2 regions of the Metallumcola ferriviriculae genome follow, and region 2 is predicted to be linked to the other one. Evidence: a T-box and tRNA genes for the amino acid it is inferred to sense, from the RefSeq annotation. Region 2 holds a T-box; the other holds one or more tRNA genes.
The links. The T-box of region 2 lies ahead of ileS (isoleucine--tRNA ligase). A T-box ahead of a tRNA ligase gene usually reads a tRNA of that ligase, here a tRNA-Ile.

Region 1 (15,594 bases), 730 kb from region 2:
ATGACTACCAAGTACATGTATGTGTGGAGGACTTGGAAGTTTGCCAACTGGATGAACGAACAGTTAATAAAAATATTGTGCTGATGATTTGGCTGCAGCCAAAACCCTGTATTCATCATCACTGCAGGGAGGGGAAAAAATGAATTGCCTAGAAAGCAAGGTGTGCTGCGAGATTAAAGAGATATGTCCTAAAGATCATAATGATATTGCCTATTACACGCAGACCATTGTTAATCGCGAATTATCAATACCTGAACACAAGCCGCCCAAGGAAAAAATTCTCAGCAAAAACTATCAAATTTGTATTACTAAAACCAAGCCTATATATATTAAATTAGGATGCGGGAAAGTAACCGGATGTAAACTCTTGGTAGCGGGAAGTATTAGCGTGGGCGTGGAGTATTCTGCCGCTGTTCCTGAGCAAAATGTACATTATGTACACTATGATCTTCCCTTTCACGGATTGATAATGGATGAAGATTGTGGTCGCCCAATCCCTAAGCAGGATTGCGACCTAAATAAATTTGACCTATTTGTATGCACTGAGCACTTTCAATTAGATCAAATAAACCCAAGACAATTACGTTTAGTCGTGGTGCTAATGCTATGGCTAAAACGTAAACATCATTGTGAATGTTGAAAGGAGGAAGACAAATTGGAACAGCTCCACATCCCTCCCAGCGGCATACCAAGGGTTTCAAAGCAAATAACTATTAACCATATGCTTACGGTACCAGACCATAAACCCGAGGTTGATTGCATTATCGATGCTACTGTAGATATACATATCATAAAGGCAGTAGTTATTGATACACCCGTTCATATCAACTGTCATCCGGTTCGTAAAGTGATAGTTATCGGGAAGGCGCAAATTATAGTCAAGTATGTGGCCAAAGTCATTAACCAACAGGTACATGCAGCCGTCTTTCATATACCCTTTGAGGCCTTAATAAAATGGCCCGGAGGGCCACCAGCGGGGACGGAAATCTGCGTAGGTGTGACAGTTGAACACTTTCAAATAGATCCTCTTGACTATAGAGATTTAATGAAGGTTTTGTTAATTCGTCTAGATGTTTATCACAAATAACATAACCAATAGGCACTATTTTATAGTGGCATTCGGCAAGATTAGCCGGATACCATTTTTTTTTTGCAATCTGTAACCAATGCCCCCTGTAGTGCATAAATTAATCTTGAATTGCAGTATTGTTACTCATAAGAGTTAGTTATTTTAAATAATAAAGGAGAGAGTTGCTTTGAAGGAAACGGAAGTAAGGCATGAACATCAAATTAAACCGGGTCCTTGCCATCACCACGGGTGCCCCCCGCCCAATGAAATTGTTTGCATCAAGACCAAAAAAGTGTACCAAGAGTGTAAACAAACTGAAGTATTTGAACTAAAAGTTTATGAGTGGGATAAATTCAATAGGAGCTGCGATTTCAGCAGCCCAATGGTGGTTCCCGAAGGAGCAGCTGAAATTATAAACTGCAGTATTGTGCCGAAGTTTTTTAGTTTTGATAAATGTGATAAAGCCGCAAAACCTGATAAAAATTCTCTTCCCTGCAATGAACCGTGTGATACGCCGTGCTATCCTCCGCCTCAAAACGAAAGCTGCTGTGAAGTTGGTAAGGGTCGTATAAAATTTACTTTATGGAATGATATAGACATTCCTGTTTTCCTCGAATTTGATAACGGTTCCACCCGCCGGGGGTGTGTCCGAATTAAGGCACCCGTCTCTAAAACGGTCACAATGCCCAGGGCAGGCACGCATCCTATGTTTCAGTGTGAAGTGGATCTGTGGATTACTAGATGTTTACTCTGCTTTATTGAAGAAAGCAATGCAGCCGATTATTCTAATTCTCTAGAAATTCATTGCTGCATAAATGTAATAATGGCATTTAAACTATTTGCTGAAGTGCAACTTTTAATACCTGCCTATGGCTTCTGTGTACCACCTGAATGCAAGGAAATTAATGGCAAATGCCCTCCGGGTGAAGAAGAATGGCCGCCTTACCCACCTCAGGAAGTGGATAATTGTTGATTTCAGACCGTTGCCAATCTAGCATATTACTTACTAATAAAATAAGACGGTGCAATCACCGTCTTATTTTATTAATCTATTATTTTTAGAATAGATCTTCATTGGTAATACTTAGTTCCTGCTTACGCAGCTTAATACAGCTTTCCGGGGGCCAGGAATAGGTACATTCCCTGGGACAGTTAAGGCAAAGTTTCAGTACGGAGGGTTTGCTCCAATAGCCGTGTTTTGTGGCATTAAAAGCTGCATTGGCTTTACCCTTGGCAGTTTTAGGTCCGGTACTCTTTTGGGCATTTATAGCAGCCTGTCTTTTTCCTGCTTCAGTCTTGGGACCGGTGGATTTCTTGGCATTCATCCGATTGGCTCGTATTCTAGCCTGCGAGACTTTTTTTTTCTTTTTGGCCATTTAACCGCTTACCTCCTGGGTACAAAGGTGTTAATTGAATATGATTTTAGGGACATTAGTTACTGCGAATGGTGTATTATTGCAAAATTAAACCGGCGCTTTTCAGAAATAAGAAAAGAATTTAATTTATAAATATTTTATGTTTAGAAATTTGGTCGGTGCGACCCTAGAAGCGAATTCATCGTCCCAATTCAACAAACTTTGCTGATAGATTGCAAAAAAATAAGACGGCCACAGGCCGTCTTGAGCTCACTTTACATACTTGGTTTTTAATTTTGCACTTATTTCTTTCAGCATGTCAAAGGACCTATCTACTGATTGGGTACCGTCCGAATTTATCAGACAGCATCTTGCCGGAGCAAGCCAGGACCTGCTGATTATTTCTTCAAGGGTTAAGTCAGTTTTGGCAGTTGCATTATCCCATAGGCGTTCAAGATGGGTGCAAAGCTTCTCTACGTTGTTTTCCGCAACTTCTTCGGTGAGAGTGGGAGTAATTCCCCAGCTGATGATGCCCCCGTCCTTGATGAACTTGGTCAGCTCATCCCGATAGCTGGTAAATACATTACCCCATTGCAGCACATCGATAGAAAGTATATCTAATCCGAGATTCAAAAGGAAGGACCAGTCGGGATTACCGCATAGATGCACCCCCTTGGGTCCAGGTAGTTCTGAAAGAAACTTGCGGTAATCTTTTACGGCTTGTTCGGATGAGTAACCGGTAATTGCCATAAAGATCATTTCCAGGCCAGGTTCATCAACCCAGACAAAGGCATTATCATTTTTGGATTTTAATTCGTGGTATTGAGTTTGAATTTTTCTAGCCATCATATCATAGAGTAACTGCCGCACTTCATCATGGTAGATTATTGGGGTTTTAGTCTCGTCGGCAATTTTCAGACCAAAGCTTACCGGCCCGATAATCTGTCCTCTAATCGCCTGAAAATCCTCAAGGTCGTGCTTAAGAAAATTGTGGTAAGCCACGGAATAATCTTCAGACAGTGTCAGTGTCTTTCCTTCTTCCCAGGCCATGATAAAATCAGGCAATTCAGCGTAAAATTTCTCCATCCGGAAGGATATCCGCTGTTCTTCAGTGTCAAGAACAATACCGGGAAAGTCTTCCGATGCTTGAACATACATGTCCTCATAGAAGTCTACCCTTGGCAGCTGGGGCCAGAAAGGGATATCCAGTGTCAGGGCCAGTTTTTGGGCTGTCGCCACATCCTTGTGAGGCAGGATGCCCATGGCAGTAGTCGCTAAATTCCCGGTCAAAGTCATAAATAATTCCTCCTTATTTTTCTACCTCTATGGCCTGGCTCGGACAGCCCTCGGCCGCTTCAATAACTTCATCTTCAAATTCCGGTGGTATCTCATCTACCAACACCTTGGAAACATCACCCTCTAGTTTGAATACATCGGGGCAGATACCCTCACAGGCACCGCAGGCGATGCATAACTCCTCATTTATCTTTACCTTCATCTTTTTACCTCCTCAATATGTATTAAGTGGTACTGCTCTTAATTATATTGTACTTATCATCTATTTTTCCTTCTGTGGGTTTACTCACCGACAGCCTGTGTTCTTTATCACAATATTCCGTGTGTTTGTTGACAGATAATTTTTCGACGATGGTCAATAATAAGGACAAGGGATAGATAAAAAAAATAAAAGGAGCATTCCTGTAATCAAAAAAAATGATCTTTGAAAAAAGAAGTACCTCCTGCTAATATACTAGGTGTCACCGGTCGATGACCCTTAATTCGCAAAGGAGGTACTCCAAAATGAAGTATAACCAAAATTTCAAGATTTCGCAAGTGACCGAAAACACCTTAGTGATTGGAGTGGACATTGCAAAGAGCAAGCACTATGCCAGAGCATTTGATTGGCGAGGGATAGAACTGAGCAAAGTCATTAGTTTTCGAGCAGACAGAAGAGGGTTTAGGCAGTTTAGAGAGTGGGCAGAAAAGATTGCCAGGGATGAGGGCAAAAACAAAATTATCGTGGGTATGGAACCCACAGGACATTACTGGTTCACCTTTGCAGCCGATGCAGATAGCAATCAGATGATGGTAGTGCAAGTAAACCCGTATCACGTTAAGCAGTCAAAAGAAATGGATGATAACACGCCCAGTAAAAACGACCGGAAAGACCCAAGAACCATAGCGATGCTGGTGAAAGATGGGAGATATCTGATACCATACTTTCCCAAAGGTCATTATGCAGAAATGAGAAAAGCCTATGAAATTAGGGAAAACCAATTGCAAAAGAAGTGGGCCATAAAGAACCGCGTACAAAGATGGCTTGACATTTACTTTCCCGAGTTTACCCAAGTATTTAAGAGTTGGGAAGGCAAGGCTGCATTGATGACACTAGAGAAATTCCCCACACCAACAGAGATAGTAGAACTTGGCGCAGAAAAGATACTAGCGGCCTGGAGAGAGAAAGTGAAACGCGCAGTAGGTATTAAAAAAGCAGAAGCACTTGTAAAGATGGCAGAAGAAACAGTAGGAATACAAGCTGGGCTAGAGATGGCAAAATACGAACTTGAGTGCATGCTTCAGGAATATCAGGCAATACGCAACATGTTGGAGATGACAGAACAGAAATTAGAGACATTAGCGTCCCTGATCCCTGGAATGGATAAAGTTTTGCAGATAAAAGGTGTAGGGGTCATAACCGCAGCCGGTTTCATTGCGGAGGCTGGTGATTTATCCCGTTTTAACCACCCAAAGCAAATCATAAAGCTTGCAGGACTTAACGTACGAGAAAACAGCTCCGGCAAGCATAAAGGCCAAAGTACAATTAGTAAGCGAGGCAGGAAGCGATTAAGGTCATTACTCTTCAGGGCAATACTGCCATTGGTCGCAAAGAATAAAGAGTTCAAAGAGATTCATAAGTACTACACAACAAGGCCCGTAAATCCACTGAGAAAGAAACAATCACTCATAGTATTATGCGGGAAATTGATTAGAGTAATCTATGCTTTGCTGACCCAAGGCGTAGAATACAGTCCCGAAAAACTACTTTCGGACATTAAAAGACCAAAAGTAATGACACAAGCAGCATAAAAGACTGCACCGCCAAGGAGAGTGTACCGCAGCCAAGAAAGCTTATCAAGGGCAAGGACTACGTCTCCGCTACGCGGACCCTTGACAACCTTTCATGGCAGCTGGTTAGGGTAGTTAAGCGGTGCGATGGATAAGTATAAACTATTCGTTTTCAATCTTATGATTAGGAAAGACATTGATAAAAGTGAGCCGGATAAGTCAGCAGAAATAATATCCATAGGGCATAGACCCAGCAAAGGAGCATGGCTGACGTCCACCTCATGGGCAGGCTGAACGAAGGAATTTAGGCTACGAGCCAGCGAGACATGGGAGGGTGCGCCCCCGTGAGAAACGTGGATTCCGATGGCCAAAATATGGAAAACAAGGACGTAGTGTAATAAGTGGCAACCCTTATATTCCATATATTTGAATATCTGTAATTTAGAGGCCTGCTTTGCGGAACAAGCTCATTTTTGAAAGAATGAATTTCTAAGAATGAGGGAGAAAAACGAAGAAATTTAAAGATTATAGAGGGAGGTTACCAAATTGCATAAAAGTCATGGAACTTGTGAAGAGTGTCAAATATGCGGTAAAAAGGATGCGACGACGGTGTGTACTTTTATCATTGATGAGAGCGGTAAGAAGGAAACGGACTGCTGGTGTGTATGTGAGGAGTGTAAGGACAAGCTGAAAGAAGGAGTTCATGATTATTACCGGGAAATGATTCGAGAAAGAGCTAATAAAAGAAGAGACGAAGTTACTTCTAAGTAAAAAAAACCGTGGCGATGGCCACGGGTTAACTTTCAATTCGACGAAGTTTACTAATTAGGCGATAAAATTCATCATGATCTTTTCTGTCCAGGGCATGGTCAATTTCATTAAGGATTTCCTGCCGGGCCAAATGCTGCCAAATATACTGCAGGTTTTGTACCATCTCGCCGTCTACATCAGCTTCAATATTAACATGGACACTTTCCTCAGGCAGGGAAGGGCGGTCGGGATATGCCAGACATATATGAATGTATTCATCGTGGGGCAGATTGAGCATGGCTCTATATGCTTCTAGGGATTGACTATAATGCATGCCGTCTATGCGGCAGATAAAAGGAAAGGCACTTGTCCCCTTAGCAGCAATCTGCAATGCATTGTCCTTGTCTGAGATGTCATCCGTAAAAACTACCTGCTCCAGTAATTGAGGATTTTGGCTGATTTTTAATAGCAGTCTCGAAGCCCGCATTCTTTTTAAGCGGAAGTTTAAGAACCACTGGATATACTCTTGTCTGTACTTCAATTTGTTCACTGCGCATCACCTCTTCTGTCAGAAGGAATTATGTATCATTCTAAATTATTAGAGGTTTTTTCTTAATTTCCTTTCGGTAAAGTTTGGCAAAAAGTTTACAAATGTTTTACAATTATAAAAGGAAATAGCGGCGTCAAGCGGAAAATGATTAGTAGTAATGTTCGATGAAGGGGTGATTAAGTGAACCTCAGGGAGCAGTCAGAAAAATGGGAACACCAACATTTGTTACCGAATGCGGCTTTTAGTGATAGGTCAAAGGGGAGGGTAAGGGATGATGAACCCTGCCCAGTGCGCACAGTGTTTCAGCGGGACCGTGATCGGATTATTCATTGTAAGGCCTTTCGGCGCCTAAAACATAAGACCCAAGTTTTTCTTGCACCGGAGGGCGATCACTTTCGTACCCGCTTGACTCATACATTGGAAGTATCACAAATCGCGCGAACTGTAGCCAGGGCGCTGCGGCTTAACGAAGATTTGACCGAGGCCATTGCTTTGGGACATGACTTGGGGCATACTCCCTTCGGTCATGCCGGTGAAGATGCCCTAGATAAGGTTTATCCGGGTGGTTTCGAACACAACCGTCAAAGCTTGAGAGTGGTAGATAGTCTGGAACAGGGGAAAGGATTAAATCTTACTTTTGAAGTGCGTGACGGGATATTAAATCATACCGGTCCTGACCGACCCATAACCTTGGAAGGACAGATTGTGAAAATTGCCGACCGCATTGCCTACATCAACCATGATATCGATGATGCCATCCGTGCTGAAGTCATTCGGGAGGAACAGCTCCCGCGAGAATGCACCGCTATGATTGGAAAGCATCATCGTGAGCGTATCAATACAATGGTGACAGACATGATTATGAACAGCTCAGACAAAGACCGTATATCTATGAGTGACGAGGTATGGCAGGCTACAGATAAATTGCGGACCTTTTTATTCGAAAATGTCTATATTGGCTCGCCAGCTAAAGCAGAGCAGGATAAGGCGGTGCGGATGCTGCAAGCTCTATATCAATATTACAGCGAAAATCCGGACAAACTGCCGCCTGGCTGGGAGCAGGATGGCGCTTCTCAAGCAGCATGTGATTATATTGCCGGCATGACGGACAGGTATGCCATTAAACTATACCAGCAGTTATTCGTACCCAGAGGGTATCACATGTAGGAGAAGATAAAGACTGGAATAAATAAGAAGCAAAACACTCTCTTCGCGGTCAAGCTATTTAGACACTGACTAGGTATCTAACAGGAGTGTTTTGCTTCTTTTGTATATTACCCCAAAGATGCGGCTTTTAATCACGAATTACTATAAAAATAATTTAAAAAACTAGGCTTACGCCAAGACTTTGGCTCAGGGCGGAAGCCTAGTTGCAGTAGCTGTCAGAAAGTTATACCTTCTGATATACAAAAAAGGTGAAACCAAAACGGTTTCACCAAAATTAAAGGGAGGTTTTTGCAAATAATATAGCAACCATCTATCATAGAGTATATCATATAGTGATATACTAGTCACATAGAAACTAATGGAAAAGTGCTAGGACTTGTTCTTTAAAAAGGGACTAAGTAAGGGGAGGAGCACGCCAGTATAAAGGACATAACCAGTGGTTCCTATAAGAAGCAATAGTAGTAATAAAGCCAGGATTTTATCCATAAAATCACCTCAACAGTATTTTTACCCAGGGAATTTAAATTATGCCCCGTCCGTACGTTAAATGAAGTGAAAACAAGTAAAAATATTGTCGATTTTAGGGAGGAGAAATTTTCCTGAGAAAGAATATAACCAGGATGCGGAGGGTGAAGGGTCATGTTTGTAAGAATATTTATCGATGGCGATGCCTGTCCTGTTAAGGCGGAGACAGTTTCCTTGGCAGACGAATATAAGCTGGAGGTAATCCTGGTGGCCAGTGTTTCTCACCATCAACATATGCCGGGAGTAAAGCTGGTACAGGTGGATAATATGCCCGAAGCAGCGGATATTGCTATCGTTAACCGATTGGAGAAAGGTGATATTGTGGTCACTCAAGATTACGGCCTGGCTTCATTGGTGCTGGCTAAGGGTGCATTGGCTCTTTCGCCCCGCGGAAAAGATTTTAACCATAGCAATATTGATATCTTACTGACAGAGAGGCACATGTCTGCTAAGGTTCGCCGGGCAGGAGGTCGAACCAAAGGACCTGCTCCATTTACCACGGCAGATAAGGAACGATTTGCCAGTGCCCTGCGAAGGCTCATTGAGGGCGGCTATTAAGGAAGGAATTAAAAGCTTTGTGGCGAAATTAAAATAAAAGAGCAATTAAAGGTTAATGTGGTGGTCTGCAGTGACGCGGTTTATACCGGAACATACAATAGAAGAAATCAGAGATAGTATTGATATAGTTGCGGTGATTAGGGACTTTGTCGCATTGACGCAGCGCGGTCGAAATTTTGTCGGTCTTTGCCCTTTTCACAGTGAAGATACGCCTTCTTTCACGGTCAGCCCGGAGAAACAAATGTGGCACTGCTTTGGCTGCGGTGAGGGTGGCAATGCCTATACCTTCTTGATGAAGCACGAAAACATTACCTTCCCTGAAGCGGTAGAGCGCTTGGCGGATCAAGCAGGAGTAACCCTTCCTGAACAGGAAGAACCCGACCCTGAAGAAAATAGGCGACATAGCTTGCGCCAGCGAATATATGAAATAAATCGTATCGCTGCACGTTGGTTTTATCGCAATTTGCGTGAGCTCCCTATTGCTGAAAATGCCAGGCGGTACCTCGATAAACGGGGATTAAGCAGGAAAGTCCAGGATAGTTTTGGCTTGGGCTATGCCCCGGATGGCTGGGAGGGTTTGCTCAAACACCTCAAAGAAAAGGGTTTTGAGGTGGAGGATATTTTTCAGGCCGGATTAATATCGGAAAGAAAGGGCCAGAGCGGTCATTACGACCGTTTCCGCAGCCGGATTATATTTCCTATCTTGGATGCGCAGGGCAGAGTTACCGCCTTCGGCGGCCGGATCACCGGAGAGGGCGAACCTAAGTATCTTAATTCGCCGGAAACGCCGGTATTCCATAAGGGACGCATGCTTTACGGCCTCAATTGGGCAGCTAAAACTATTCGCGCTGAAGATCGGGTGGTGATAGTGGAGGGCTATATGGATGTGATTGCAGCCCATCAATTTGGTGCTTTCAATACAGTGGCGTCCCTGGGTACTGCTTTTACCCCCGAGCAGGGGAAATTATTGATGCGCTTTAGTAAAAATATTTCTATTGCTTACGACTCTGATACTGCCGGTGCTAAGGCGACCATGCGAGGTTTAGATATCCTGCAATCTCTGGGTGCTAAGGTGCGGGTGGGTCAGCTGCCGGAAGGGATGGACCCCGATGATTATTTGAGGCGTAAAGGCATCGATGAATTTCAACGGTTAGTTGCCACAGAAGCACTTTCTTTAATCGAATATAAGCTTGCTTTGGCTATGAAGGAGTATGACATCGGCTCCATCGAAGGACGGGTAGCAATAGTTAATTTTCTGGTGCCTGATCTTGCGCGGTTAAAAAGTGCCGTGGAGAGGGAAGAATATATTCGATTGGTTGCTGAGCGGTTGGACCTGTCTCCGGAAGCGGTGCAGACGGAAATTCGCTTACATTCAAGAAATAGCGAAAATAATAGAGTAAAAAAGGATAAAATAGGCAAAAATAGGCATAATGACAGTCTCGTGCGGTATAACGCAGAAACGCCTCGGGTGGGAATGGAACGGCAGCTTTTGCAGCATATTTTACGTGATGCCAGACAGGCTCAGATAGTGTCAAAAGTCATTATGCCTGAAACATTATCCGACGGCGGTGTTAGAGAAGTTTTAAACTTGTTGACAAAGATAGATTACGCCGACGGCGTACAGCCGGCAGTGTTAATGGATAAACTAAGCGAAGCGGGTCAAAAGACCCTTTCTCATGTGATGGTCAGCGACGAAAAACGCTTGGATAAATTCGAGCACCTGTTGGAAAAGTTGAACTTATTTCAGGTAGACCGCATGCTGGAGGAACTGGAGCAGGGCCTGAAAGACATTGAAAAACAAGGCGGATTCATGGATATTCAAAAATTCCTAGTAAAGAGCTTTGTTTTATTGCAGGAAAATGACATTTTAAGAAGAATTAATATCAAACGGCACTAACCCGGAAGGGGGGAAGAGAGATGAAAGAACTGCTGCTAAAAAGCGAGAATATACTAAAACTAGTCGAACAGGGTAAGAAACGTGGCGTCCTAACTTATAAAGAAATTATGGATGCTCTTGAAGGCATAGACCTCACCCCCGAAGAAATAGATGAGTTTTATGAATATCTTAACAAACAGGGTATCGAGGTGCTGCCTGAAGAAGGCGCAGAAGAGAAAGACAAAGATGACGAAGGCAATGATGTAGGCCTGGATCTCTCTGTTCCCGAAGGCGTGGGTATCGACGACCCGGTGCGGATGTATCTGAAGGAAATTGGCCGGGTGCCGCTTTTGACTGCTGATCAGGAAGTGGATCTGGCACAACGCATGGAACAGGGAGAAGAAGAAGCCAAGCGCCAACTGGCGGAGGCCAATCTTCGTCTAGTAGTAAGTATCGCTAAAAGATATGTAGGCCGAGGAATGTTATTTCTGGACCTTATTCAGGAGGGTAACCTAGGCCTGATTAAAGCGGTGGAGAAATTCGATTACCGCAAAGGTTATAAATTTAGTACTTATGCTACTTGGTGGATTAGGCAAGCAATTACTCGGGCTATTGCCGACCAGGCCCGAACTATCCGCATTCCAGTGCATATGGTGGAGACCATCAACAAATTAATTCGTGTGAGCAGGCAGCTGCTGCAGGAATATGGCCGCGAACCAATCCCGGAAGAAATCGCTCATGAAATGGATATTTCTGTTGAGCGGGTCCGGGAAATAATGAAAATTGCCCAAGAACCGGTATCTTTGGAAACCCCTATTGGCGAAGAAGAAGATAGTCATTTGGGTGACTTTATTAAGGACGAAGATGCACCGGCACCGGCAGAAAAAGCATCATTTATGCTGCTTAAGGAGCAGCTGGAGGAAGTACTGGACACCCTTACCGAGCGTGAGGAAAAGGTACTGCGTTTGCGTTTTGGATTAGATGATGGTCGTTCTCGTACACTGGAAGAAGTGGGCAAGGAATTTCATGTCACCAGGGAGCGCATTCGGCAGATTGAGGCCAAAGCACTACGTAAATTGCGTCATCCCAGTCGTAGTAAAAAACTGAAAGACTATTTGGAATAAAATCACTGTTGACCAGCGTGAAATAATGTTTTATAATAGTTTTTGTCTTGAGCGCTCCTCGATAGCTCAATGGTAGAGCATTCGGCTGTTAACCGAAGGGTTGCTGGTTCGAGTCCAGCTCGGGGAGCCAATTTATTTAAGGGTTCACCGCAGGCTTAAGCGCAGGTAAAAAAAGGGTTTGCACTTTTCATCAAATCTTGGTATAATATTTATTGCGCTTCAAAAATTGGGCCTATAGCTCAGCGGTAGAGCAACCGGCTCATAACCGGTTGGTCCCAGGTTCGATCCCTGGTGGGCCCACCAAAACAATTCACATAGCATGGCCCGTTGGTCAAGGGGTCTAAGACACCGGCCTTTCACGCCGGTAACAGGGGTTCGAATCCCCTACGGGTCACCATTAGGGCGATTAGCTCAGCTGGGAGAGCACCTGCCTTACAAGCAGGGGGTCGGCGGTTCGATCCCGTCATCGCCCACCATAAACCACCTTTAAGGTGGTTTTTTTCTCTACTTTAAAGGATTTTTTCTTTATTGGGTATAATACTGAAGATAAGGTAGATGTGGAGGTAATTCATCATGAAACTTTCGCTGCGTTTAAGCACTATTGCAGCATACATCCCATCAGGCAGTAAAGTCGCAGACATTGGTACAGACCATGCCTATTTGCCTGTCTACTTGGTGAAACAGGGTATTTGCCCCGGCGTGATTGCTGCTGATATCCATAATGCCCCTTTTCAGAGTGCGCTGCGTACAGTGGAAAGCTTTTGTCTGGGAGATAAAATATCAGTCCGTTTGGGCGATGGCCTCAAAGTATTGCGTCCCGGTGAGGTAGAAACCATAGTCATTGCCGGTATGGGCGGAAATACCATGGAGCAAATTTTTTCTCGGGCTCCTGAAGTGATTAAAGACGTACGCCGATTGGTGCTTCAGCCCATGACCGATACGGAAAAAATCAGGGAATGGCTTTGGGCCAACGGCTGGATATTGTTGGATGAAGATTTGGTAGCCGAAGACGGCAAACTTTACGAGTTTTTAGTAGCAGAGCCGGGCAGAGAACAACCAAAGGACTCGCTGATCGGGCCCCGGTTGATAGAGAAACGTCACCCGCTGCTAACCAAACTTTTAGAACAAAAAGAGAAACAATTGGCCGGGATACTGGCCGGGGTAAGTAAGAGCACCGACTCGTCTACCCGAGCACAAATCGGCGAATTGCAAGAGCAGCTTGAAAAGATAGAGAAGGTGAAAAAATGGTTGACTGCAGAACAATCTGCGAATTAATTGAAGAATTGGCTCCACCTGCACGAGCGGAGCAATGGGACAATATCGGTCTCCAGTTGGGGGAACCGGATGCCCTAGTGAAATCCGTCTTGGTATCATTAGATATTGAGAGCCAAGTGGTGGAAGAGGCGGTGGCCGAGGGCGTGGATATGATTATCGCCCATCATCCATTTTTCTTTAAACCCATTTCCCATCTTCGGACAGATCAGCCCTGGGGCAGCATGGTTAAAAAGCTGCTAAAACATGATGTGATGGTATATATAGCTCATACTAACCTGGATAATGCTGATGAGGGCATTAATCATTACTTAGCGGATTATCTAGGTCTCAAAAATGCAGCTGTACTGGCTCCTGCTGACGGGCAGAAATTATACAAATTAGTGGTGTTTGTACCTAAGGATAATGTAGATGCAGTGCGTGGAGCCATTAGTGAAGCCGGTGGAGGTTGGCTAGGAAATTATTCTCACTGTACATTTCAGACACTTGGTGAAGGATCATTTAAACCATTAGGCGGAACAAAGCCCTATATCGGTCAGGTAGGGGAGCTGGAACGGGTAGCAGAATATCGATTGGAGACCATCGTATTAGCTGATAAGTTAAGCCGGGTTTTAGAGGCCATGACCGAGGCCCACCCATATGAGGAAGTGGCCTATGACGTATATCCGTTGGCCAATGAAGGCAAACCTTACGGACTTGGTCGCGTGGGCGATTTGGCCGAAGCGGAAAACCTAGAAGCTTTTGCCCGCCGGGTCAAACGAACTCTGGGCTGTGAGCAAGTGCGGGTGGTTGGCGATATCCAACACCCTATGACCAGAGTTGCCGTTTGCGGCGGTTCCGGCGCTTCTTTGGTAGACCATGCCCTACGCCAAAAGGCCGATGTATTGGTTACCGGAGACTTGAAATTTCACGAGGCCCAAGATGCAGTGGCCAAAGGATTAGCTATAGTGGACGCAGGCCATTACGCTACAGAGAGAATTATCGTGCCGGTGTTGGCCAGGTATCTGCAGGAAAAACTAGACAGCACAAAAGTGATTATGTCCCAGGAAAACACAAATCCTTGGCAGCATTTTTAGATAGGAAAGCCCCATGACGGCTCCTATCTTTTTTATTTTTATTTTTATTTTTATTTGGACACACTCCCGGAAATATTTCTTATTTACGGGCTTGAGTTTTTTATAACATAAAAGGGGGAATAATATGAGTGGGTTAGAAAAACTATGGCAGGCGCAGAACAAGCTAAAAGAATATAAGCAGGTCAAACAACAGGCAAAGGATGAAAGCGTGCTGCCTGTGTTAAAGGCGAAGAAGGCCGAACTGGAAAAGAGAATGCAGCAGTTAAAAAGTAAAAAGGAACAGTTAAAACAATTAGAGAAAGAAATTAAGTCTGGCGAAATGAAATGCTCCTCATTAACAGACAAGGTGAAGGAATTACAGTCAGAGCTTTATAACGGTGAGCACAATAACCCTAAAGAGCTGCATGGCTTTGAACAAAAGCTGAAACAGACGAAAGAAGAGCTTTCTTCATGTGAGGACAGAGTATTGGAAATTAGTCAAGAGCAAGAAGATTTATCTAATGCCATTGAAGAAATAAACGCTCGGCTAACCAACGAAAAGAATGCCTACAAAGAACAGGTAAAGGAATACGAGCAGTGGAAGAAAGAAATCAAAGCGCGGCAGGAGAAACTCCAGAAGGAAGCAGATAAGATGATGGGTAAAATTGATGCGGAACTAATGGAATTATACCAACTCAAATCCAAACGCTTGGGTGACATCGTGGTATCTCGGGTGGAAGACGGGTCCTGCAGTGGCTGCCGGATAAATATTTCGCCAATGGTACTTAAGGAAATTAAGCAAGCGCAGCACAAGCATATAACCTGCGAAAGCTGCGGCCGGTTGCTATTTTACAAAGAATAATTAATTCATCGGCTAGTTGACTGCAGCGAAATATTACTGGCAGCAATTACTATTGATTGTCCTTATTAGACCTGTTATACTAAACATCCACGCTGAAAGGCGCGGTATACAAAAATAATAACTAAATAAGCAATTGAGTAAACCTAGTGATCGCAGGTACATGCCGCAAGGCCGTACTTGAGGAAAGTCCGAGCTCCATAGGGCAGGGTGCTGGATAACGTCCAGTGGAGGCAACTCTAAGGAAAGTGCCACAGAAATTAAACCGCCCGGTACTCAGCAGAGTAAGTAAGCTAGATGCAGCAATCATTCAGATGACATCTAAGTTAAGCATCCAGGCAGATGCCGCAGTAGACGTATTCAGCTTA
Region 2 (15,594 bases):
CATTAATATATAATTTAAACTCGATGCATAGCAGGGCGGGAGCCCAAGTGCCTTTTAGTAGTCTTAATGTTGGCACTGACCAAACTGAAGCAGGCAGAAAGGTAACCCGAAGCTTGCTGCTTGCTTATGAAAAAGGTCTTGGGCATGGGGAGAACCCAATATTTCCCAATATAATTTTTCGGTTAAAAAAGGGTATAAACTTTGAAAAGGGAGACCCCAACTTTGATTTGTTTCAATTAGCGATAAGGGTGGCGGCAAAACGGATGAATCCAACATTTAGCTTTATGGATTCTTCATTCAACAGTACTTATGGTGATCAAGTAAGCTATATGGGCTGTCGTACCCGGGTGATGTCCAACAAAGTGGGATCGGAAATAACGGAGAAAAGAGGAAATCTTTCCTTCACTACTATCAACCTGCCCAGACTGGCCATCAAAGCCAAAGGTAATTTAGACAAGTTTTACGAGAGTCTAGATAAAGCCATTGATCTGGTTGCACGTCAGCTTTATCATCGTTACCGCATCCAGGCAAATTTGAAGGTGAAAGATATGCCATTTTTAATGGGGCAGCACCTTTACCTGGATTCGGATAAATTAAAGATGGAGGACAGGATAGAAGAGGCTATCAAACACGGTACTCTTTCGATTGGCTTTATCGGCCTTGCGGAAACCTTGATCGGTCTCATTGGGGAACACCACGGTCAGTCCAATCAAGCCCAGGAACTGGGGTTGGAAATTGTTGCCCACATGAGTCAAAAGGTAGATGCTGCTGCTGATGCTTATGGCTTGAATTACAGCCTGCTGGCAACACCGGCAGAGGGTCTTTCAGGACGCTTTGTGGACATTGACCGGGAACAGTTTGGTATTATAGAGGGAATTACTGACAAAGAATACTATACTAACTCCTTCCATGTACCGGTATCTTATGCTATCAACATGTTTGATAAGGTGGCCAAGGAGGGACCTTATCATAAGTTCACCAGCGCGGGGCATATAAGCTATGTTGAGTTAGAGGCACCGCCGGTGCATAACCCTGAATCTATTGAGACCATCATCAGACATATGGCTGCCAATGATATGGGTTATGCGGGTATTAATTTCCCCATTGACTTTTGTCTTAGCTGCAGCCACTTGGGAGTAATTGACCAAGATGAGTGTCCGGTTTGCGGTTCCCAGGCAATCAAAAGGGTCAGGCGCATCACGGGTTATTTTAGCACGGTTGATAGATTTAATGATGCCAAACGAGCTGAACTTGAAGACCGCGTTTCTCATTTGTAGGCGGCCGATGATACAGCATTCCACATAAAGCAAGGGAGCGTTTTTAATGCGAATTAGAGTGGCCGGGGTTGTGCGGGAAAGTGTAGTGGATGGGCCTGGTATACGCCTGGTTATTTTTTCCCAAGGCTGCCCACATGGATGCCCTGAATGTCATAATCCCGATACCCATGACCCCAACGGGGGTAAGGTGGAGACGGTTGAAAACTTAATAAAAATGGTTAAAGCAGCACCGTTGATACGAGGAGTAACCTTTTCTGGTGGGGAGCCTTTTTATCAGGCAGGGGCATTGGCCGAACTGGGGGAACAACTAAAAAATTTAGGAAAAGGTCATGATATCTTTACTTATACTGGCTTTCTTTTTGAGGAATTGGTTGCTCTAAGTAAAATTAACGATGATTACCGACGGCTGCTGGCTGTAAGTGATTTTTTGGTGGACGGCCCTTACCTTAAAGACCAAAAAGATCTGGGTTTGCCCTTTCGTGGCTCAAGAAACCAACGGATAATTGAAGTTAAACATTCGTTAGAGTTAGGTGAAGCGGTACTTGTTTCGTGAGTACCGCTTTTTGCTGCCTTTTCTTGCACCGTGGCGAATGAGTTAACCATTAAAGGTGTCAACAGTCCCTGTAATTTGGGACATTTGTCCTGTTTAATTATTCTGAATACTTTCGTATAATTATATCAAGGAACCTTCCCAAAGGCACAGCCTAAAAGGCGGCAGCCCTGGAGAGGGAGCTTGAGGACTTAAACCCATTAGAGGTAGATCCCAAAGCCATTAATCCTGTGGTAGCCTAGAGGTGGAGTCCTGAGAGACCCAAGGAGGTGTATAAAATGGACGTTCTAGCAATCATGTTTGGAATGGCCGCCGGCGCAGAGAAATTTGGGGAGAAAACAGTAGGGTACTTTGGATTAGCAGTGGCTTCTCTATTTTATCTGGCCGTAATAACAACCTTTGCTACCGCAATGATTTTCTATTGGTAACTAATCCTTCATTTGCTTGGCGAAAAGTGCCGCTTCAGCACGATTTTTAAGATTTAACTTACGAAAGATATTGCTGACGTAATTGCGTACGGTTTTTTCACTTAAATACAATGAATGGGCTATTTCACGATTGGTTTTGGCTTCCGCTAAAAGAGCTAAAACCTTTTTTTCTTGTTTAGTCAGTTGGGCAATTGTTTCTTCATTTGCTTCATCGTTATTTGCTGCCATATTTTTAAACTGCTGCAGTACTCGGGCAGTCACTTGCGGGTCCAATAAGGATTCCCCCCCTGCCACTTTGCGCACCGCATCTACCAGTTGTCCGCTCCAAATCTTCTTAAGAACATACCCTTCAGCCCCCGCCATAATGGAGCCAAACAATGCTTCGTCATCGGCAAAAGATGTAAGCATGATTACTTTGGCTTCAGGGTTAGCTTGACGAATTTCTCTACACGCATCAACTCCTGTTCCATCCGGCAGTCGCACATCCATAATGATTACATCGGGATTAATCTGCGCAGCCTTTATTATCGCCTCCATTACTGAACTTGCTTCACCCACAACCTGCATATCTACGCAGGCCTCGAAAAGAGACTTCAATCCCAGACGAACTACTTGATGGTCGTCAACCAGTAGTAGCCTGATTTTGTGCATATTGTTTACCCTCCCAAGGAACTATTATTGTTAAAGTGGTACCTTGATTATTTTTGCTGGATAAAGCTATATTTCCACCTAAAAGGGACGCTCTTTCCTGAATATTCCTCAGACCCCGTTGAGATGCCGTGAGCTTTCGGTGGGATAAGCCCACCCCGTTGTCAAAGAGTGAAATGGTCAGATGCTTGTGGTCCGTGCTAAAGTCTAACTTCAGGGTAGTGGCTTTAGCATGTTTTGCTGCATTGTATAATGCCTCTTGAACAATGTGAAAGATATGATTCACTTGGCTAGTAGTTAGTTGATACTCGCTGCCTCCCGCCCAATTAACCTGGATTTGCAGGTTAGTCTGTTGGGATAATTCGCGGGTCAAGGCACTGACTGCTTCCTGAAGAGTGAAGGTATGCTTTTCCACCGGGCTTAGCCCTTGAATATATTGACGAATTGATTGCGTAGTTTCATCCAGCTTATCTAATATATATTTTAATTGACCGGCGGCCTCGGTATTTGACGGATCTGTCTTGTTAAAAATTAACTCCAGACTAAGTCCTACCCCATAAAGAGATTGAATGACTCCATCGTGTAAATCCCTGCTGATACGGTCGCGTTCTTCGAGAATAGCTTGTGAGATATTTGCCAACTCCAACTTCTTACTTCCCTCTAGATTAAAGGTACGCATAATTTTTAAGATGAAATAGGCCATGCCTATCCCGCACACTGCGCGTAATAACTGCATATACGGGCTGGGCTCCGGAAAGATGGTCATTGCGGTCTTGGCTGTCATGAAAAAACTCTGCCAACGGGGGAAAACTGCTCCGGTAGAGACAGCGTATAATGTGAAAGAAACAGTGGCACCGTAGACAGCATTGGAAAGTTTCGGGATGTTTAACCTGGTGAAATCTTTGATCTGGGTTATTAAAGCTAAAGAGACTAGTATCGCCCCGGGAAAAGCTAACAAGAAATAGGACCAGGCGGTACTTTGCTTTAACCAAACTGGGTTTTCCTGATGGTAAGAAACTAGAAAGATTGATGCCCATAGAAAGGTGGCAATCAACGCAGTAAATCTAAGATAATGAAAACGTTTAAAGGTATGCACCAAAAGCTCAACGCCAAATAAATAAAGGAATATAAAGGATAAAGCTGTGATAACGACGGTAATGGTTTGCCATGTATGAAAACTGTTGGCGGTAATATCAAAAAAGATGAAGGTTAAAAAGAAATTAAGCCATTTTGCCAAGCCGTGCAGCAAGCCAAAGACAGCTAGCAGCCAGACAGTACTGATAAGCTTTAAGTTGCTTCGCTTATTATATTGAAAGAATTGCAGCAAAATAACAAACCCCATCAGGAAGAAAACTAAGCCGGTGAGGAAATCAGAAAGGGCCAGATTGTGTGTCCATAAGTTATCAGGCATAAGTCATCACCTTAAATAAGGAAAGGTAAAAGTGCTTGGTACCTAACCAGATTTACGAACGTACTCTGACCCTCCGGCTTGAAGACCTTGTGGGGTGCTGGTATTTTTAGTTATTTTGCTTTAATATTATATTGTAGTGAAAAATTCGTCAAGGTTTACCAGAAAGGAATGGTGTAAATTTGTTAGGGCACATGCTCTGTGAAACTGATGGTATTCAATACATAAAGTATACCGGCATAAATAATATTCTTACTTGCTTTTCTTGTCGTACCGGCGGAGTAAGCCAGCCGCCTTATCAGAGTTTGAATTTAGGTTTGCACACCGGTGACGATACCTATAATGTGGTGAGAAATAGAGAGCAACTTGGCCGGGCGGTTAATATGCCTCTTAGCAAATGGGTAACAGCCCAGCAAACTCATGGCAGCAATCTGGTGGACGTGGGAAAATGCCACGCCGGCCAAGGCAGTGATGACTACAGTTACGCGTTAACGGATACCGACGGTATGTTGACTCGGGAAGTTGGGCTACCCCTTGTTACATTTTATGCTGATTGTGTCCCAATCTTTCTGCTGGATGAGACTAATGGCATTGTGGGCGTAGTCCATGCGGGTTGGAAAGGTACGGTGCTAAAGATTGCCGCGGCGGCAGTCAATCGGATGCGGCAAGCATACAATTGCCAGTTAAAGAATATAAGAGCAATTATCGGACCCTCCATCGGACCGTGTTGTTATCAGGTTGACCAACCGGTGGTGAAAGCTTTTCATAGGGCATTTTCCGAAGTTGATGATATCTTTAAGACCGAGGACGAGGAGCATTCTCTGCTCAACTTGTGGTCTGCCAATAGCAAAGTTTTGCAGGAAGTTGGCCTATCAAAGGATAATATTTACATTACGGGATTATGTACTTCCTGCCGGGAAGAATTATTCTTTTCTTATCGACGGGATAAAGGAAAAACGGGACGCATGGCAGCTATGATCATGCGTGAAAGATAATTTTACTTTGGTATTGCCGCTAATGTGTTGTAGAGAGTCAAGCAAAGAGAAAATACACACTTATAAAAACCGGGAGAGACATAGATGAAAAGAGGAAAAAGAAACCAAGAACAAAAGCGCAGAAGAAAATTCGCTTGGGCAGTGATTTTTATTGTTATAGCGGTATTCACTCTGTTTCATGCCACAGAAATAGTTGAGCGTTATATGATTGACCTGAAACCCGTGCAAAATGGAGCGCTGGAAGAAAGTATTCAAGTGGAGGCACTGGTATTTGCCGAAGGAGAAAACCTTCCCAGCCCTGCATCGGGACAAGTTAATTACTTGGTCAAGGACGGGATGCGGATACCGGTTGGAACAGCAGTAGCTGAAGTACAGGCGGCAGGTTTTGATGTCAATGGTATGAGCAAAGTTTTTACAGTGAAAACGCCCATCGCTGGTGTTATAAACCTTTCTACCGATATATCCGCCGTCCCTGCAAACACCAAACTAATAAATCAGATGGACTTAGAAAAATTAATGACACTGCGTACTGCAGGAACAAGAGATAACGATAGAGTAAGCCGCGGTGAGGTAATTGCCAGGGTTGTAAATAACCTGCGCCCCGTGTTTTTGGCTATTGAATTAACATCGGGATTTTACCCAACACTAAAGGTAGGGGATAGTTTAGCCGTTAAAGGTACGGGCTTAGTGCAAAGTGCGGTGATAAAGCGCTTGGAAAATAGCAATGGGCGCCGACTTGCTCTGTTGGAAGCTCCTGCCGGTGTTGCTGACGGTAAAACTCGTTTGAATGTAATAGTTCAAGGAAGGAAATATACCGGTATCATTCTGCCGGAAGCGGCTTTAGTTATTAAGGGTGGCAAGACCGGCGTTTTTCAAGCAAGGGACGGAAACTTACAATGGGTCCCGGTAGAAGTGATTGGACGATTAAATGAACAGGTTGCAGTCAAAGGTCTTCAACCCAATATGCGCGTAGCTTCAAATGCGGGAAAAATCCTGCAGAAGAAATAGCAGGAAATATTTTCATTGTAGAGAACCTTTAATGTAGGAGGCCGGAGTATGTCATCAATGGAAGAAGCGTTAAATGGCGTAAAGGGAAATATTGCCTGGGCTGTGACCAGTTCAGGCCGCCGTTCTCAGGATGTAGAACTAATCGCCGTTACCAAGACACTGCCCGTGGAAACCATAAATGAGGCAGTTGGCTTAGGTATGAGGCATTTCGGAGAAAATAAGGTGCAGGAAATCAGGGAAAAATATGAACGGGTTTCCACGCCGGTATCATGGCACATGATAGGCCATCTGCAATCCAATAAGGTGAAGTACATAATTGACAAGGTCTGCTTAATACATTCTTTGGACAGGATGTCCTTGGCAAAGGAGTTGGAGAAAAGGGCTGCTGCGCAAAAATTATGCATTTCCGTGTTAATTCAAGTTAATGTAGCTCAAGAAGAGAGTAAACATGGAATGGCGGTTGAAGAAGTATTGCCTTTTATACGGCGGGTTCAGAAGTTTAAGCAGATACATGTGCGGGGCTTGATGACTATGGCTCCCCATAATGATGATGCCGAAGCAGCGCGCCCGATATTTCGACGCCTAAGCGAGCTCAAGGAAGAGATTTCCCAACTAGAACTTGCGGGTGTTGATATGGATATATTGTCAATGGGAATGAGTAACGATTACATGGTAGCTATAGAGGAAGGAGCTACCATGGTACGTGTTGGTAGTGCCATATTTGGCAGTCGTACAGATACATAAGGAGGGGGCCATATGGGTAATAAAGTACTTGACAAGGTTTTGTCCTTTATAGGTTTTGAGAAGGATGACGTGGATGACTACTATGACAGCGAACCGGAAGAACACACTTCGGATTGGCAGGAAATGAAGCGGAATCGTAAAGCTAATGTAGTGAGCTTACAAAGTGCTCAGCAGCCAGTGAAGATGGTGTTTCTTAAGCCGCGAACTTTTGACGAGGTGCAAGATATTGCTAATAATTTGAAAAACCGTAGGCCGGTAATATTGAATTTAGAAAGCACCGATAAAGAAGTGGCGCAGCGGATAGTAGATTTCCTTAGCGGTTCTACCTATGCATTGGGAGGGAGTATGCAAAAATTGTCAGCAGCTATATTCTTGTTTATGCCACAGAATATAGATATCAGTGGACATTTTGATGAAGAAACAAGTGAAAAGAATATTTTTTCATTTATGAATAATTTTTCTGGATAAGGAGGTTAGCTCGTGGATTATTCCATCGGTTTTATCGGTGGCGGTAAAATGGCGGAAGCCATTATCAGCGGTATCGTGACAAGTAATCTGATTTCCCAGCAAAATGTGTTTGTTGGAGAAATAAATGAAGCTAGACAGAAGTATTTACAGGAAGTTTACGGGGTAAATGTTTCCTCTGATAATAAGTGGGTAATTTCTCAAGCAGACTTGGTAATCCTAGCAGTAAAACCTCAATTGATGCAGCGGGTAGTAGGCCCTCTGCGGGAGATCTTTTCTCATCGGTTGGTGGTTTCTATTGCGGCAGGTATTACAATTAATAAGTTATCTGAAATGCTGCCCGACAAACAACCTATTATTCGCGTTATGCCAAATACACCGTGCCTTATTGGCCAGGGTATTTCCGCAATGGCACCAGGCGAAACCGTAACGGAAGAGCACTCAGCCAAAGCCAAAACTATTTTGTCGTCGGTGGGACAGGTCGTTATTACTGAAGAAAAGTATCTAAATGCGGTAACTGGATTAAGTGGCAGCGGCCCTGCGTATGTTTATTTAATAATAGAAGCATTAGCGGACGCCGGTGTCTTGGCCGGGTTGGATAGGCACATGGCCCTACAACTTGCCACACAGACTGTAATTGGCTCTGCCGCTATGGTCAAAGAAACCGGGAGTCATCCGGCACAGTTGAAAGATGCAGTGACCTCACCGGGCGGTACTACCATTTCAGCATTGTATTCGTTGGAAAAAAATGGTGTGCGCGCGGCACTGATTGAAGCTGTCATCACAGCCATGAACCGAGCAGCCGAATTAAATGGGGAGTGAAGCAAATGCCTTTTGATTTAAGATTAATTATTGACATAGCTTTTGAAGTGGTGTACTGGCTGATAATAGCGAGGGTGTTTCTTTCTTTTATTCGTCCCGATCCTTATCATCCGGTAGTCCGTTTTATTAACGAAACTACTGAACCAATTTTAGCGCCCTTCAGGCGGCTCATGCCTAGAGGTACTTTGCCAGTGGATTTTTCTCCGTTTATTGCGATTATGGTGCTATATTTTGTTAGGTATTTATTACTAAGGTTATTTTAAGAAATGACAAAAGTTTGAGGTGTTGAAACGAATGTTGGACAGGCAACAGCTTTTATCACATATTAACGATAGAGAAGCACGCGAAACATTGATACGCTTACTTGACCTGGTGGATAATGCTATTGAGCGAAATAAGGAGCAGATTTCAAACTTTCTTGACCCCTATCACGCTGAGTTGGCTGTAGGGGTTTTAAAAAATATTGCGGATATTAGTTTTGACTTTTTGGGGGGCTATGCTGCTGCAGAACGTAAGCGACTGGTGGTAGCACCTCAATTTATTGCTAAGGAGCAGCTATCTTCTAATATAGTCTGCCTGTGGATAGAAGGGAATTTTAGTTTTATTCACGTCAGCCATCGGGATTTCTTAGGGGCGATATTATCCATGGGGATCAAGCGGGAAATGGTGGGAGACCTGCTTGTGATGTCACAAGGGTGTCAAGTATTGATGGATAGGGAGGTTGCTCAGTACGCGGATATAAATTTGACAAGTATTCATCAGGTGCCGGTGACTACAGAAATTCGCAGCGTTAATAATCTGGAATTTGCTGAGACCAAAAGTAAAACTATCACGGCGACTGTAGCATCTATGAGGCTAGATACTGTAGCGGCAGCGGGATTTGGAGTTTCTCGCAGCAAAATGAGTAGCGAAATCAAGGCGCAGCGAGTGCGATTGAATTGGAAACCTGAGACTAACTCAGCGGCGGATGTTGAAGTGGGGGATCTTATATCCTGTCGCAACAGAGGCAGGGTAATGGTGAAAGAAATAAAAGGAAAGAGTAAGAAAGGTCGCCAGCACTTGGTGCTGGAACGCTGGATTTAGTTATTTTAGGTTGAACCAGAATACCATAAGCAGGTATCGGGGGTTTGACTGTCGAAAATAGAGGGGAAAAAGGGAGGGAACCACGATGCTTACTCCATTGGACATTGGTGAAAAGGAATTCCGCCGCTCCATTCGCGGTTATAATGAAGAGGAAGTTGATAACTTCTTGGATAAAGTACTTAAGGATTATGAGCAGCTATATAAGGAAAACCTTAGACTCAAACAGGAATTTGCTGAAATGGAGGAGAGTCTCTCTCATTACCGTGATCTTGAAGGGACACTTAATAAGACTTTGGTATTAGCTCAAGAAACTGCCGACGAATTGCGCAAAAATGCCGAAAAGGAAGCGGAAATGCTCTATAATGAGGCAAGATTTAAGGGAGAAAAAATTGTATCAGCGGCAGAAGCACAAACGGCAAAAATAAATGAAGAGCAGCGAAGGTTAATACAGCAGACCAAAGTGTTTAAAGCTCAATTCAAAGCGGCGCTGCTCAGTCAAATTGAGCTGTTGGAGGAAGCTGCCTCGGGTCAAAGCCTTAGTGTGGAGGAATAGACCGTGCTTAATATTGAGCATACTGACGATGTGGTACGCTTTAGGATTAGGGTTCAGCCCAGAGCATCGAAGAACGAAGTTTCTGGTGTCTACCAGGATATGTTAAAGCTAAGACTTACTGCGCCGCCGGTGGACGGTGAGGCGAATAAAGCCTGTGTGGAATTTTTCGCGAATAGGCTTTCTGTACCGAAGAAGAACGTTAAATTGGTGGCTGGATTTAAGGGAAGAACAAAAACCTTGGAGATTAAGGGTGTGTCTGCTGCAGATATACGTGGTTTAACTGAGTGAATTTGACTTATGTTTTTCTTATCGGTATAATAATAGCTAATTTTATAGACAAAAGTGATGAAGGAGACTAGTTGTCAAATACCTCTGTTTGCAGCGAACTCGGAAAGGTGGAAGCCGGGTACATGCATTGGACAATATCACTCCTGAACTAAAACCCCGAAAAGATTTAACAAGTAGGGTTTTTCGGTGTGCGCCGTTAATGCATGGTAAGAGACAGGTTAGCTAATACCTGTAATTAAGGTGGTACCGCGGGTTACCTCTCGTCCTTAAAGGATGAGGGGTTTTATTTATTTAATAAAAAACAAACGAAAGTCTGAAGAGGTGACGAAAAATGGAATACAATGAGACACTAAATTTACCTAAGACCGACTTCCCCATGCGGGCTAAATTACCCCAGCGTGAACCAGAGGTTCTGGCAATGTGGGAAAGGGAAGATATCTACCAGAAGGTGCAGGAGCAATCACAGGGAAAACCCAAATTCATTCTTCATGATGGCCCCCCTTATGCGAACGGCAACATACATTTGGGTCATACGTTAAATAAGGTCCTTAAGGATATGGTGGTAAAGTACCGTTCTATGGCCGGTTATGATGCACCATATGTTCCGGGATGGGATACCCACGGCCTGCCAATTGAGCAGCAGGCGATTAAGAACTTAGGGTTAGATAGGGACAAGACCAGCATTGTAGAGTTTAGGAATGAGTGCACGGAATATGCATTGAAATTTGTTGAAATTCAAAAAGAACAATTTAAGCGCTTAGGAATACGTGGTGACTGGGACAGGCCTTACATTACTTTAGCTCCGGAATTTGAAGCGGCCCAAATTGGTGTTTTTGGCGAGATGGCCAAAAAAGGATTTATTTATAAAGGGTTAAAACCGGTTTACTGGTGCGCAGATTGCCAGACTGCACTAGCAGAGGCAGAAATTGACTATCAAGACAAAAAATCTCCGTCTATTTTTGTTAAGTTTGCGGTTAAGGACGGACTAGACGTTCTCCCTGAAGATAATACTTTTGTAGTTATCTGGACGACCACGCCCTGGACTATCCCTGCTAATTTGGCGATAGCTGTTCAACCACAGTTTGAATATGTGTTGTTGGAAACACCCCAAGGAAAGCTTTTGGTAGCCAAGGAATTGTCTCAGCAGGTGATGGAACAGTGCGGCATTGAAGATTATTCTGTTGTAGGCAATTTCCAGGGGTCTGATCTGGAACGAATCGTATGTCGACATCCCCTCTTTGAACGGGATTCCTTGGTTATTCTCGGTGACCATGTTACCCTTGAACAAGGGACCGGCTGCGTACACACTGCTCCCGGCCATGGTCTTGAGGATTATGAAGTAGGTAAAGCATATAACCTGCAAATATTATCTCCAATTGATGATAATGGCCGATTTACCGATGAAGTCGGACAATTCAGCGGACTTAAATATGATGAAGGCAATAAGGCTGTTACTGAAGCGTTGGATCAGGCAGGAGCTTTATTAAACCTGTCTTTTATCAAGCACCAATATCCCCATTGTTGGCGCTGCAAACATCCGGTCATATTTCGGGCAACCGAACAGTGGTTTGCCTCAATTGACGGTTTTCGTCAAAATGCGTTAGATGAAATTGACCAGGTACAATGGATACCTGCATGGGGTAAAGACCGTATTCATAATATGGTTGCAGAACGCGGTGATTGGTGTATTTCTCGTCAACGCACTTGGGGCGTGCCCATTCCTATTTTCTATTGTGATAAATGTAATAAGGAAATTATCAATGATGAGACCATCAATCATGTTCAGGATTTGTTCCGCGAACACGGTTCTAATATTTGGTTTGCCAAGGAAGCCAACGAATTGGTACCCGAAGGGTTAAAGTGTGATAAATGCGGCCACGGCGAATTCCATAAGGAAACAGACATTATGGACGTATGGTTTGATTCTGGTTCCAGCCATGCAGCGGTACTAGAGCAGCGTCCTGAGTTGGCATGGCCGGCTGACCTTTATCTAGAAGGAAGTGACCAACATCGGGGCTGGTTTAACTCTTCCTTATCAACAGCAGTAGCCACTCGGGGTAAGGCGCCATATAAGGCAGTTTTAACCCATGGTTTTTTGGTGGATGAGAAGGGTAGAAAAATGTCTAAATCGCTGGGGAATGGTATTGACCCCATGGAAGTAAGCGACAAAATGGGCGCCGACATCTTGAGGCTTTGGGTAAGTTCTGCTGATTACAAGCGGGATGTGGCTGCATCACCCAATATCATGAAGCAGATGACAGAAGCATACCGCAAAATCAGAAATACCTCCCGATTTATCATAAGTAATCTTTATGACTTCGACCCGAGTAAAGATATGGTATCCGATGATAAACTGTCGGAGTTGGACCGTTGGGCACTGATGCGTCTTAACAAGCTGGTAGCTAAAGTAACTAATGCTTATGAAACTTATGAGTTTCATGTGGTTTATCATGCCGTGCACAATTTTTGTGTGGTGGATATGAGTTCATTTTACCTCGATATTATCAAAGATAGGTTATATTGTTCAGAACCGGACAGTGATATGCGAAGAGCGATACAAACCACTATTTACAAAATTATTGATACTTTGGTACGTCTTCTGGCACCGGTGTTGGCTTTTACCAGTGAGGAAATCTGGCAGCATCTGCCAAAAGAAGAAGATTTGTTTAGTGTTCAACTGGCAGCATGGCCCCAAGTCGAAGAAAAGTATTTTGACGTCCAATTGGAAGAAAAATGGGCTAAGATTATCAGTATTAGGGAAGAAGTTGCCAAGGTATTGGAAAAAGCCCGGCAACAGAAAGTTATTGGCCATTCGTTGAATGCGCAGGTAAATCTTTATGCCGGCGGCAAATTATACGAATTCCTGGAGCCGCTCCGTGATCGGCTTTCCGAAATTTTTATTGTCTCCGATGTAAGGCTCTTACAACTGGATAAGGCACCGGCTGATGCAGTTACCAGCCAGGAAGTTCCTGATTTAACTATTCAGGCAGGACAGGCGCCGGGCGAAAAGTGCGAACGTTGTTGGCAGTTCAGTGATTATGTGGGTCAGGACCCCGACCACACGACTGTTTGCAAACGCTGCGCTACGGTTGTAAAAAATTTATAAGGGAACTTCGGCAAAACTTTAGCAACTCCGTCCTCTTTTGGATGGAGTTTTTTTTGTGTACCTTTATGCATAAAATATAAAAAAGATTAGGTTGAGTTGTTGTCCAAAAAATTGTTTAAAATATGGCTTTACAGGCAAAATAATAAAAAATCCAGTTTTGTATAAGTTACTATCAAGGTAGGGGATGATGCTAAGTGACTAAATTAAAAAGAACCCCACTTTATCAAAGACATATGGCATTAGGCGCAAAGATGGTGCCCTTTGGCGGATGGGAAATGCCGGTGCAGTACAGTGGCATTATTGAGGAACATCGCCAAGTAAGGGAAAACGCCGGGCTTTTTGACGTATCCCATATGGGGGAAATAGTTGTTGAAGGCCAGACTGCTCTGGACACAGTGCAGCAAATTATTACCAACAATGCCGAAAGACTATCGCCGGGAGAAATACTTTATTCACCTATGTGTCAGGAGGATGGAGGCATTATCGATGATTTGTTGGTATATCGTCTGGAGCCTGATAAATTTTTATTAGTAGTCAATGCAGGCAATAAGGATAAAGATTATCAATGGATAAAAGATAATGCAGTGATTGACACTAACGTGATAGAGCGGTCTGATACATATGCTTTATTGGCTTTGCAAGGTCCTAAAGCAGTGGAAGTAATGGAGCAGGTTAGCGGTGACACTGCAGTACGATTAAAACCATTTACATTCGCTAGGATGAGTATCAAGAGTGTTGATTGCCTTGTTTCAAGAACCGGCTATACCGGTGAGGATGGTTTTGAAATTTACTGTCCTCCCGATGGGAGTGGCGAGTTATGGGACGAAATTTTAAGGAGCGATATGGTAAAACCATGTGGTCTTGGGGCCAGGGATACGCTGCGTCTGGAAGCATCCTTGCCGCTTTATGGACATGAGTTAACTGAAAAGACTACACCTCTTGAAGCACGACTAAAATGGACAGTCAGCTGGGATAAGCAATTTATTGGCAAGGAAATCTTGGAGAAACAACGGCGGAATGGATTGGAACGAAAATTGGTGGGTTTGATGATGGAAGAGAGGGGAATACCACGAGAGGGGTATGAAATTCTAGTCGGTGAAGAAAGAGTTGGAGAAGTTACATCCGGTTCTTTAGCCCCTTACCTGGATAAATACGTAGCCATGGGCTATGTAGACAAAAGCAATGCAGTTGAGGGTCGCCCGCTGGCAGTCAGCATCCGCGGTCGTCAAAAGAAGGCCATTCTGGTGAAATTACCATTTTATAAAAGGGAGGAATAAAAAAATGTATCCTCAAGAGTTAAAGTATTCAAAGGAACATGAATGGGCTAAAATCGAGGATAACCAAGTAACGTTAGGGATAACATATTTTGCTCAGCACCAGTTAGGGGATGTGGTGTTTGTGGAACTGCCTATGGAAGGAGACAGCTTTAAGAAGGGGGAAGGATTCGGCGTGGTGGAATCTGTCAAAGCGGTCTCTGACTTGTATGCGCCGGTTAGCGGCGAAGTGGTGAAGGTTAATGAGAAGCTGTTGGAGGCTCCGGAGTTGGTTAATGAAGACCCCTACGGTGATGGGTGGATGATAGTACTTAAGGTTAATGATACTGGTGAATTAGATGCTATGATGGATGCAGCCGCTTATGAGACATTTGTCAAGGAGGAGGAATAAATGCACTTTCTCCCGCATACTGATGCCGACCGCAGTGAAATGTTTGCGGCGTTGGGTATAGAAGATTGGGATGGACTTTTTCAGGACATACCGGCAGCTTTACGTATCAAGGGCAAATTAAATCTTCCTGGTCCGATGTGGGAGGGTGAACTAAAAGCACATTTAGTATCACTGGCTGAAATGAACCAGACGATAGAGCAGTACACATCATTTCTTGGCGGGGGTACATATCGCCACGCTATTCCGTCGGTCGTTCCCGCACTACTGCAGCGTTCAGAATTTTACACGGCATATACGCCTTATCAACCAGAAATAAGTCAGGGTACGCTCCAGGCCATCTTTGAGTTTCAGACCATGATATGTCAATTGACTGGTCTGGATGCTGCTAATGCGTCTATGTATGATGGCGCCACTGCTTTGGCTGAAGCAGTAATAATGTCCCTGCAGGTTAATCGTGCTAAACGAATTCTAGTGTCCGGGGCCTTACATCCCGAATATCGGCAGGTGCTGGATACCTATTTACAGGGTCTTGGTGTCAAGGTGGAGGAAGTACC

Region 1: it encodes a tRNA-Ile, which carries the amino acid that the T-box ahead of ileS (isoleucine--tRNA ligase) is inferred to sense. The anticodon was not compared.

Annotation. Positions count from the first base shown of each region.
Region 1 is NZ_CP121694.1:1,127,078-1,142,671, forward strand. It holds gene MFMK1_RS05675 (SPOCS domain-containing protein) at 1-143, shown strand, start outside; gene MFMK1_RS05680 (DUF3794 domain-containing protein) at 140-640, shown strand; gene MFMK1_RS05685 (SPOCS domain-containing protein) at 656-1,087, shown strand; gene MFMK1_RS05690 (hypothetical protein) at 1,257-2,042, shown strand; gene MFMK1_RS05695 (hypothetical protein) at 2,128-2,445, opposite strand; gene MFMK1_RS05700 (uroporphyrinogen decarboxylase/cobalamine-independent methonine synthase family protein) at 2,695-3,720, opposite strand; gene MFMK1_RS05705 (ferredoxin) at 3,734-3,922, opposite strand; gene MFMK1_RS05710 (IS110 family RNA-guided transposase) at 4,225-5,511, shown strand; gene MFMK1_RS05715 (hypothetical protein) at 6,037-6,261, shown strand; gene MFMK1_RS05720 (YpiB family protein) at 6,287-6,790, opposite strand; gene MFMK1_RS05725 (deoxyguanosinetriphosphate triphosphohydrolase) at 6,971-7,957, shown strand; gene MFMK1_RS05730 (YaiI/YqxD family protein) at 8,597-9,040, shown strand; gene dnaG (DNA primase) at 9,111-10,937, shown strand; gene rpoD (RNA polymerase sigma factor RpoD) at 10,958-12,040, shown strand; tRNA gene MFMK1_RS05745 (tRNA-Asn) at 12,096-12,170, shown strand; tRNA gene MFMK1_RS05750 (tRNA-Ile) at 12,269-12,343, shown strand; tRNA gene MFMK1_RS05755 (tRNA-Glu) at 12,362-12,437, shown strand; tRNA gene MFMK1_RS05760 (tRNA-Val) at 12,441-12,516, shown strand; gene MFMK1_RS05765 (tRNA (adenine(22)-N(1))-methyltransferase) at 12,614-13,315, shown strand; gene MFMK1_RS05770 (Nif3-like dinuclear metal center hexameric protein) at 13,285-14,388, shown strand; gene MFMK1_RS05775 (zinc ribbon domain-containing protein) at 14,513-15,229, shown strand; RNA gene rnpB (RNase P RNA component class A) at 15,364-15,594, shown strand, end outside.
Region 2 is NZ_CP121694.1:1,854,174-1,869,767, forward strand. It holds gene nrdD (anaerobic ribonucleoside-triphosphate reductase) at 1-1,277, shown strand, start outside; gene nrdG (anaerobic ribonucleoside-triphosphate reductase activating protein) at 1,324-1,830, shown strand; gene MFMK1_RS09310 (hypothetical protein) at 2,106-2,255, shown strand; gene MFMK1_RS09315 (response regulator) at 2,256-2,906, opposite strand; gene MFMK1_RS09320 (sensor histidine kinase) at 2,878-4,314, opposite strand; gene pgeF (peptidoglycan editing factor PgeF) at 4,494-5,306, shown strand; gene MFMK1_RS09330 (biotin/lipoyl attachment domain-containing protein) at 5,391-6,314, shown strand; gene MFMK1_RS09335 (YggS family pyridoxal phosphate-dependent enzyme) at 6,363-7,058, shown strand; gene MFMK1_RS09340 (cell division protein SepF) at 7,071-7,526, shown strand; gene proC (pyrroline-5-carboxylate reductase) at 7,575-8,345, shown strand; gene MFMK1_RS09350 (YggT family protein) at 8,351-8,608, shown strand; gene MFMK1_RS09355 (photosystem II electron transport protein, Sll1252 family) at 8,640-9,428, shown strand; gene MFMK1_RS09360 (DivIVA domain-containing protein) at 9,514-9,981, shown strand; gene MFMK1_RS09365 (DUF167 domain-containing protein) at 9,985-10,269, shown strand; T-box leader at 10,318-10,540, shown strand; gene ileS (isoleucine--tRNA ligase) at 10,601-13,375, shown strand; gene gcvT (glycine cleavage system aminomethyltransferase GcvT) at 13,570-14,652, shown strand; gene gcvH (glycine cleavage system protein GcvH) at 14,657-15,040, shown strand; gene gcvPA (aminomethyl-transferring glycine dehydrogenase subunit GcvPA) at 15,041-15,594, shown strand, end outside.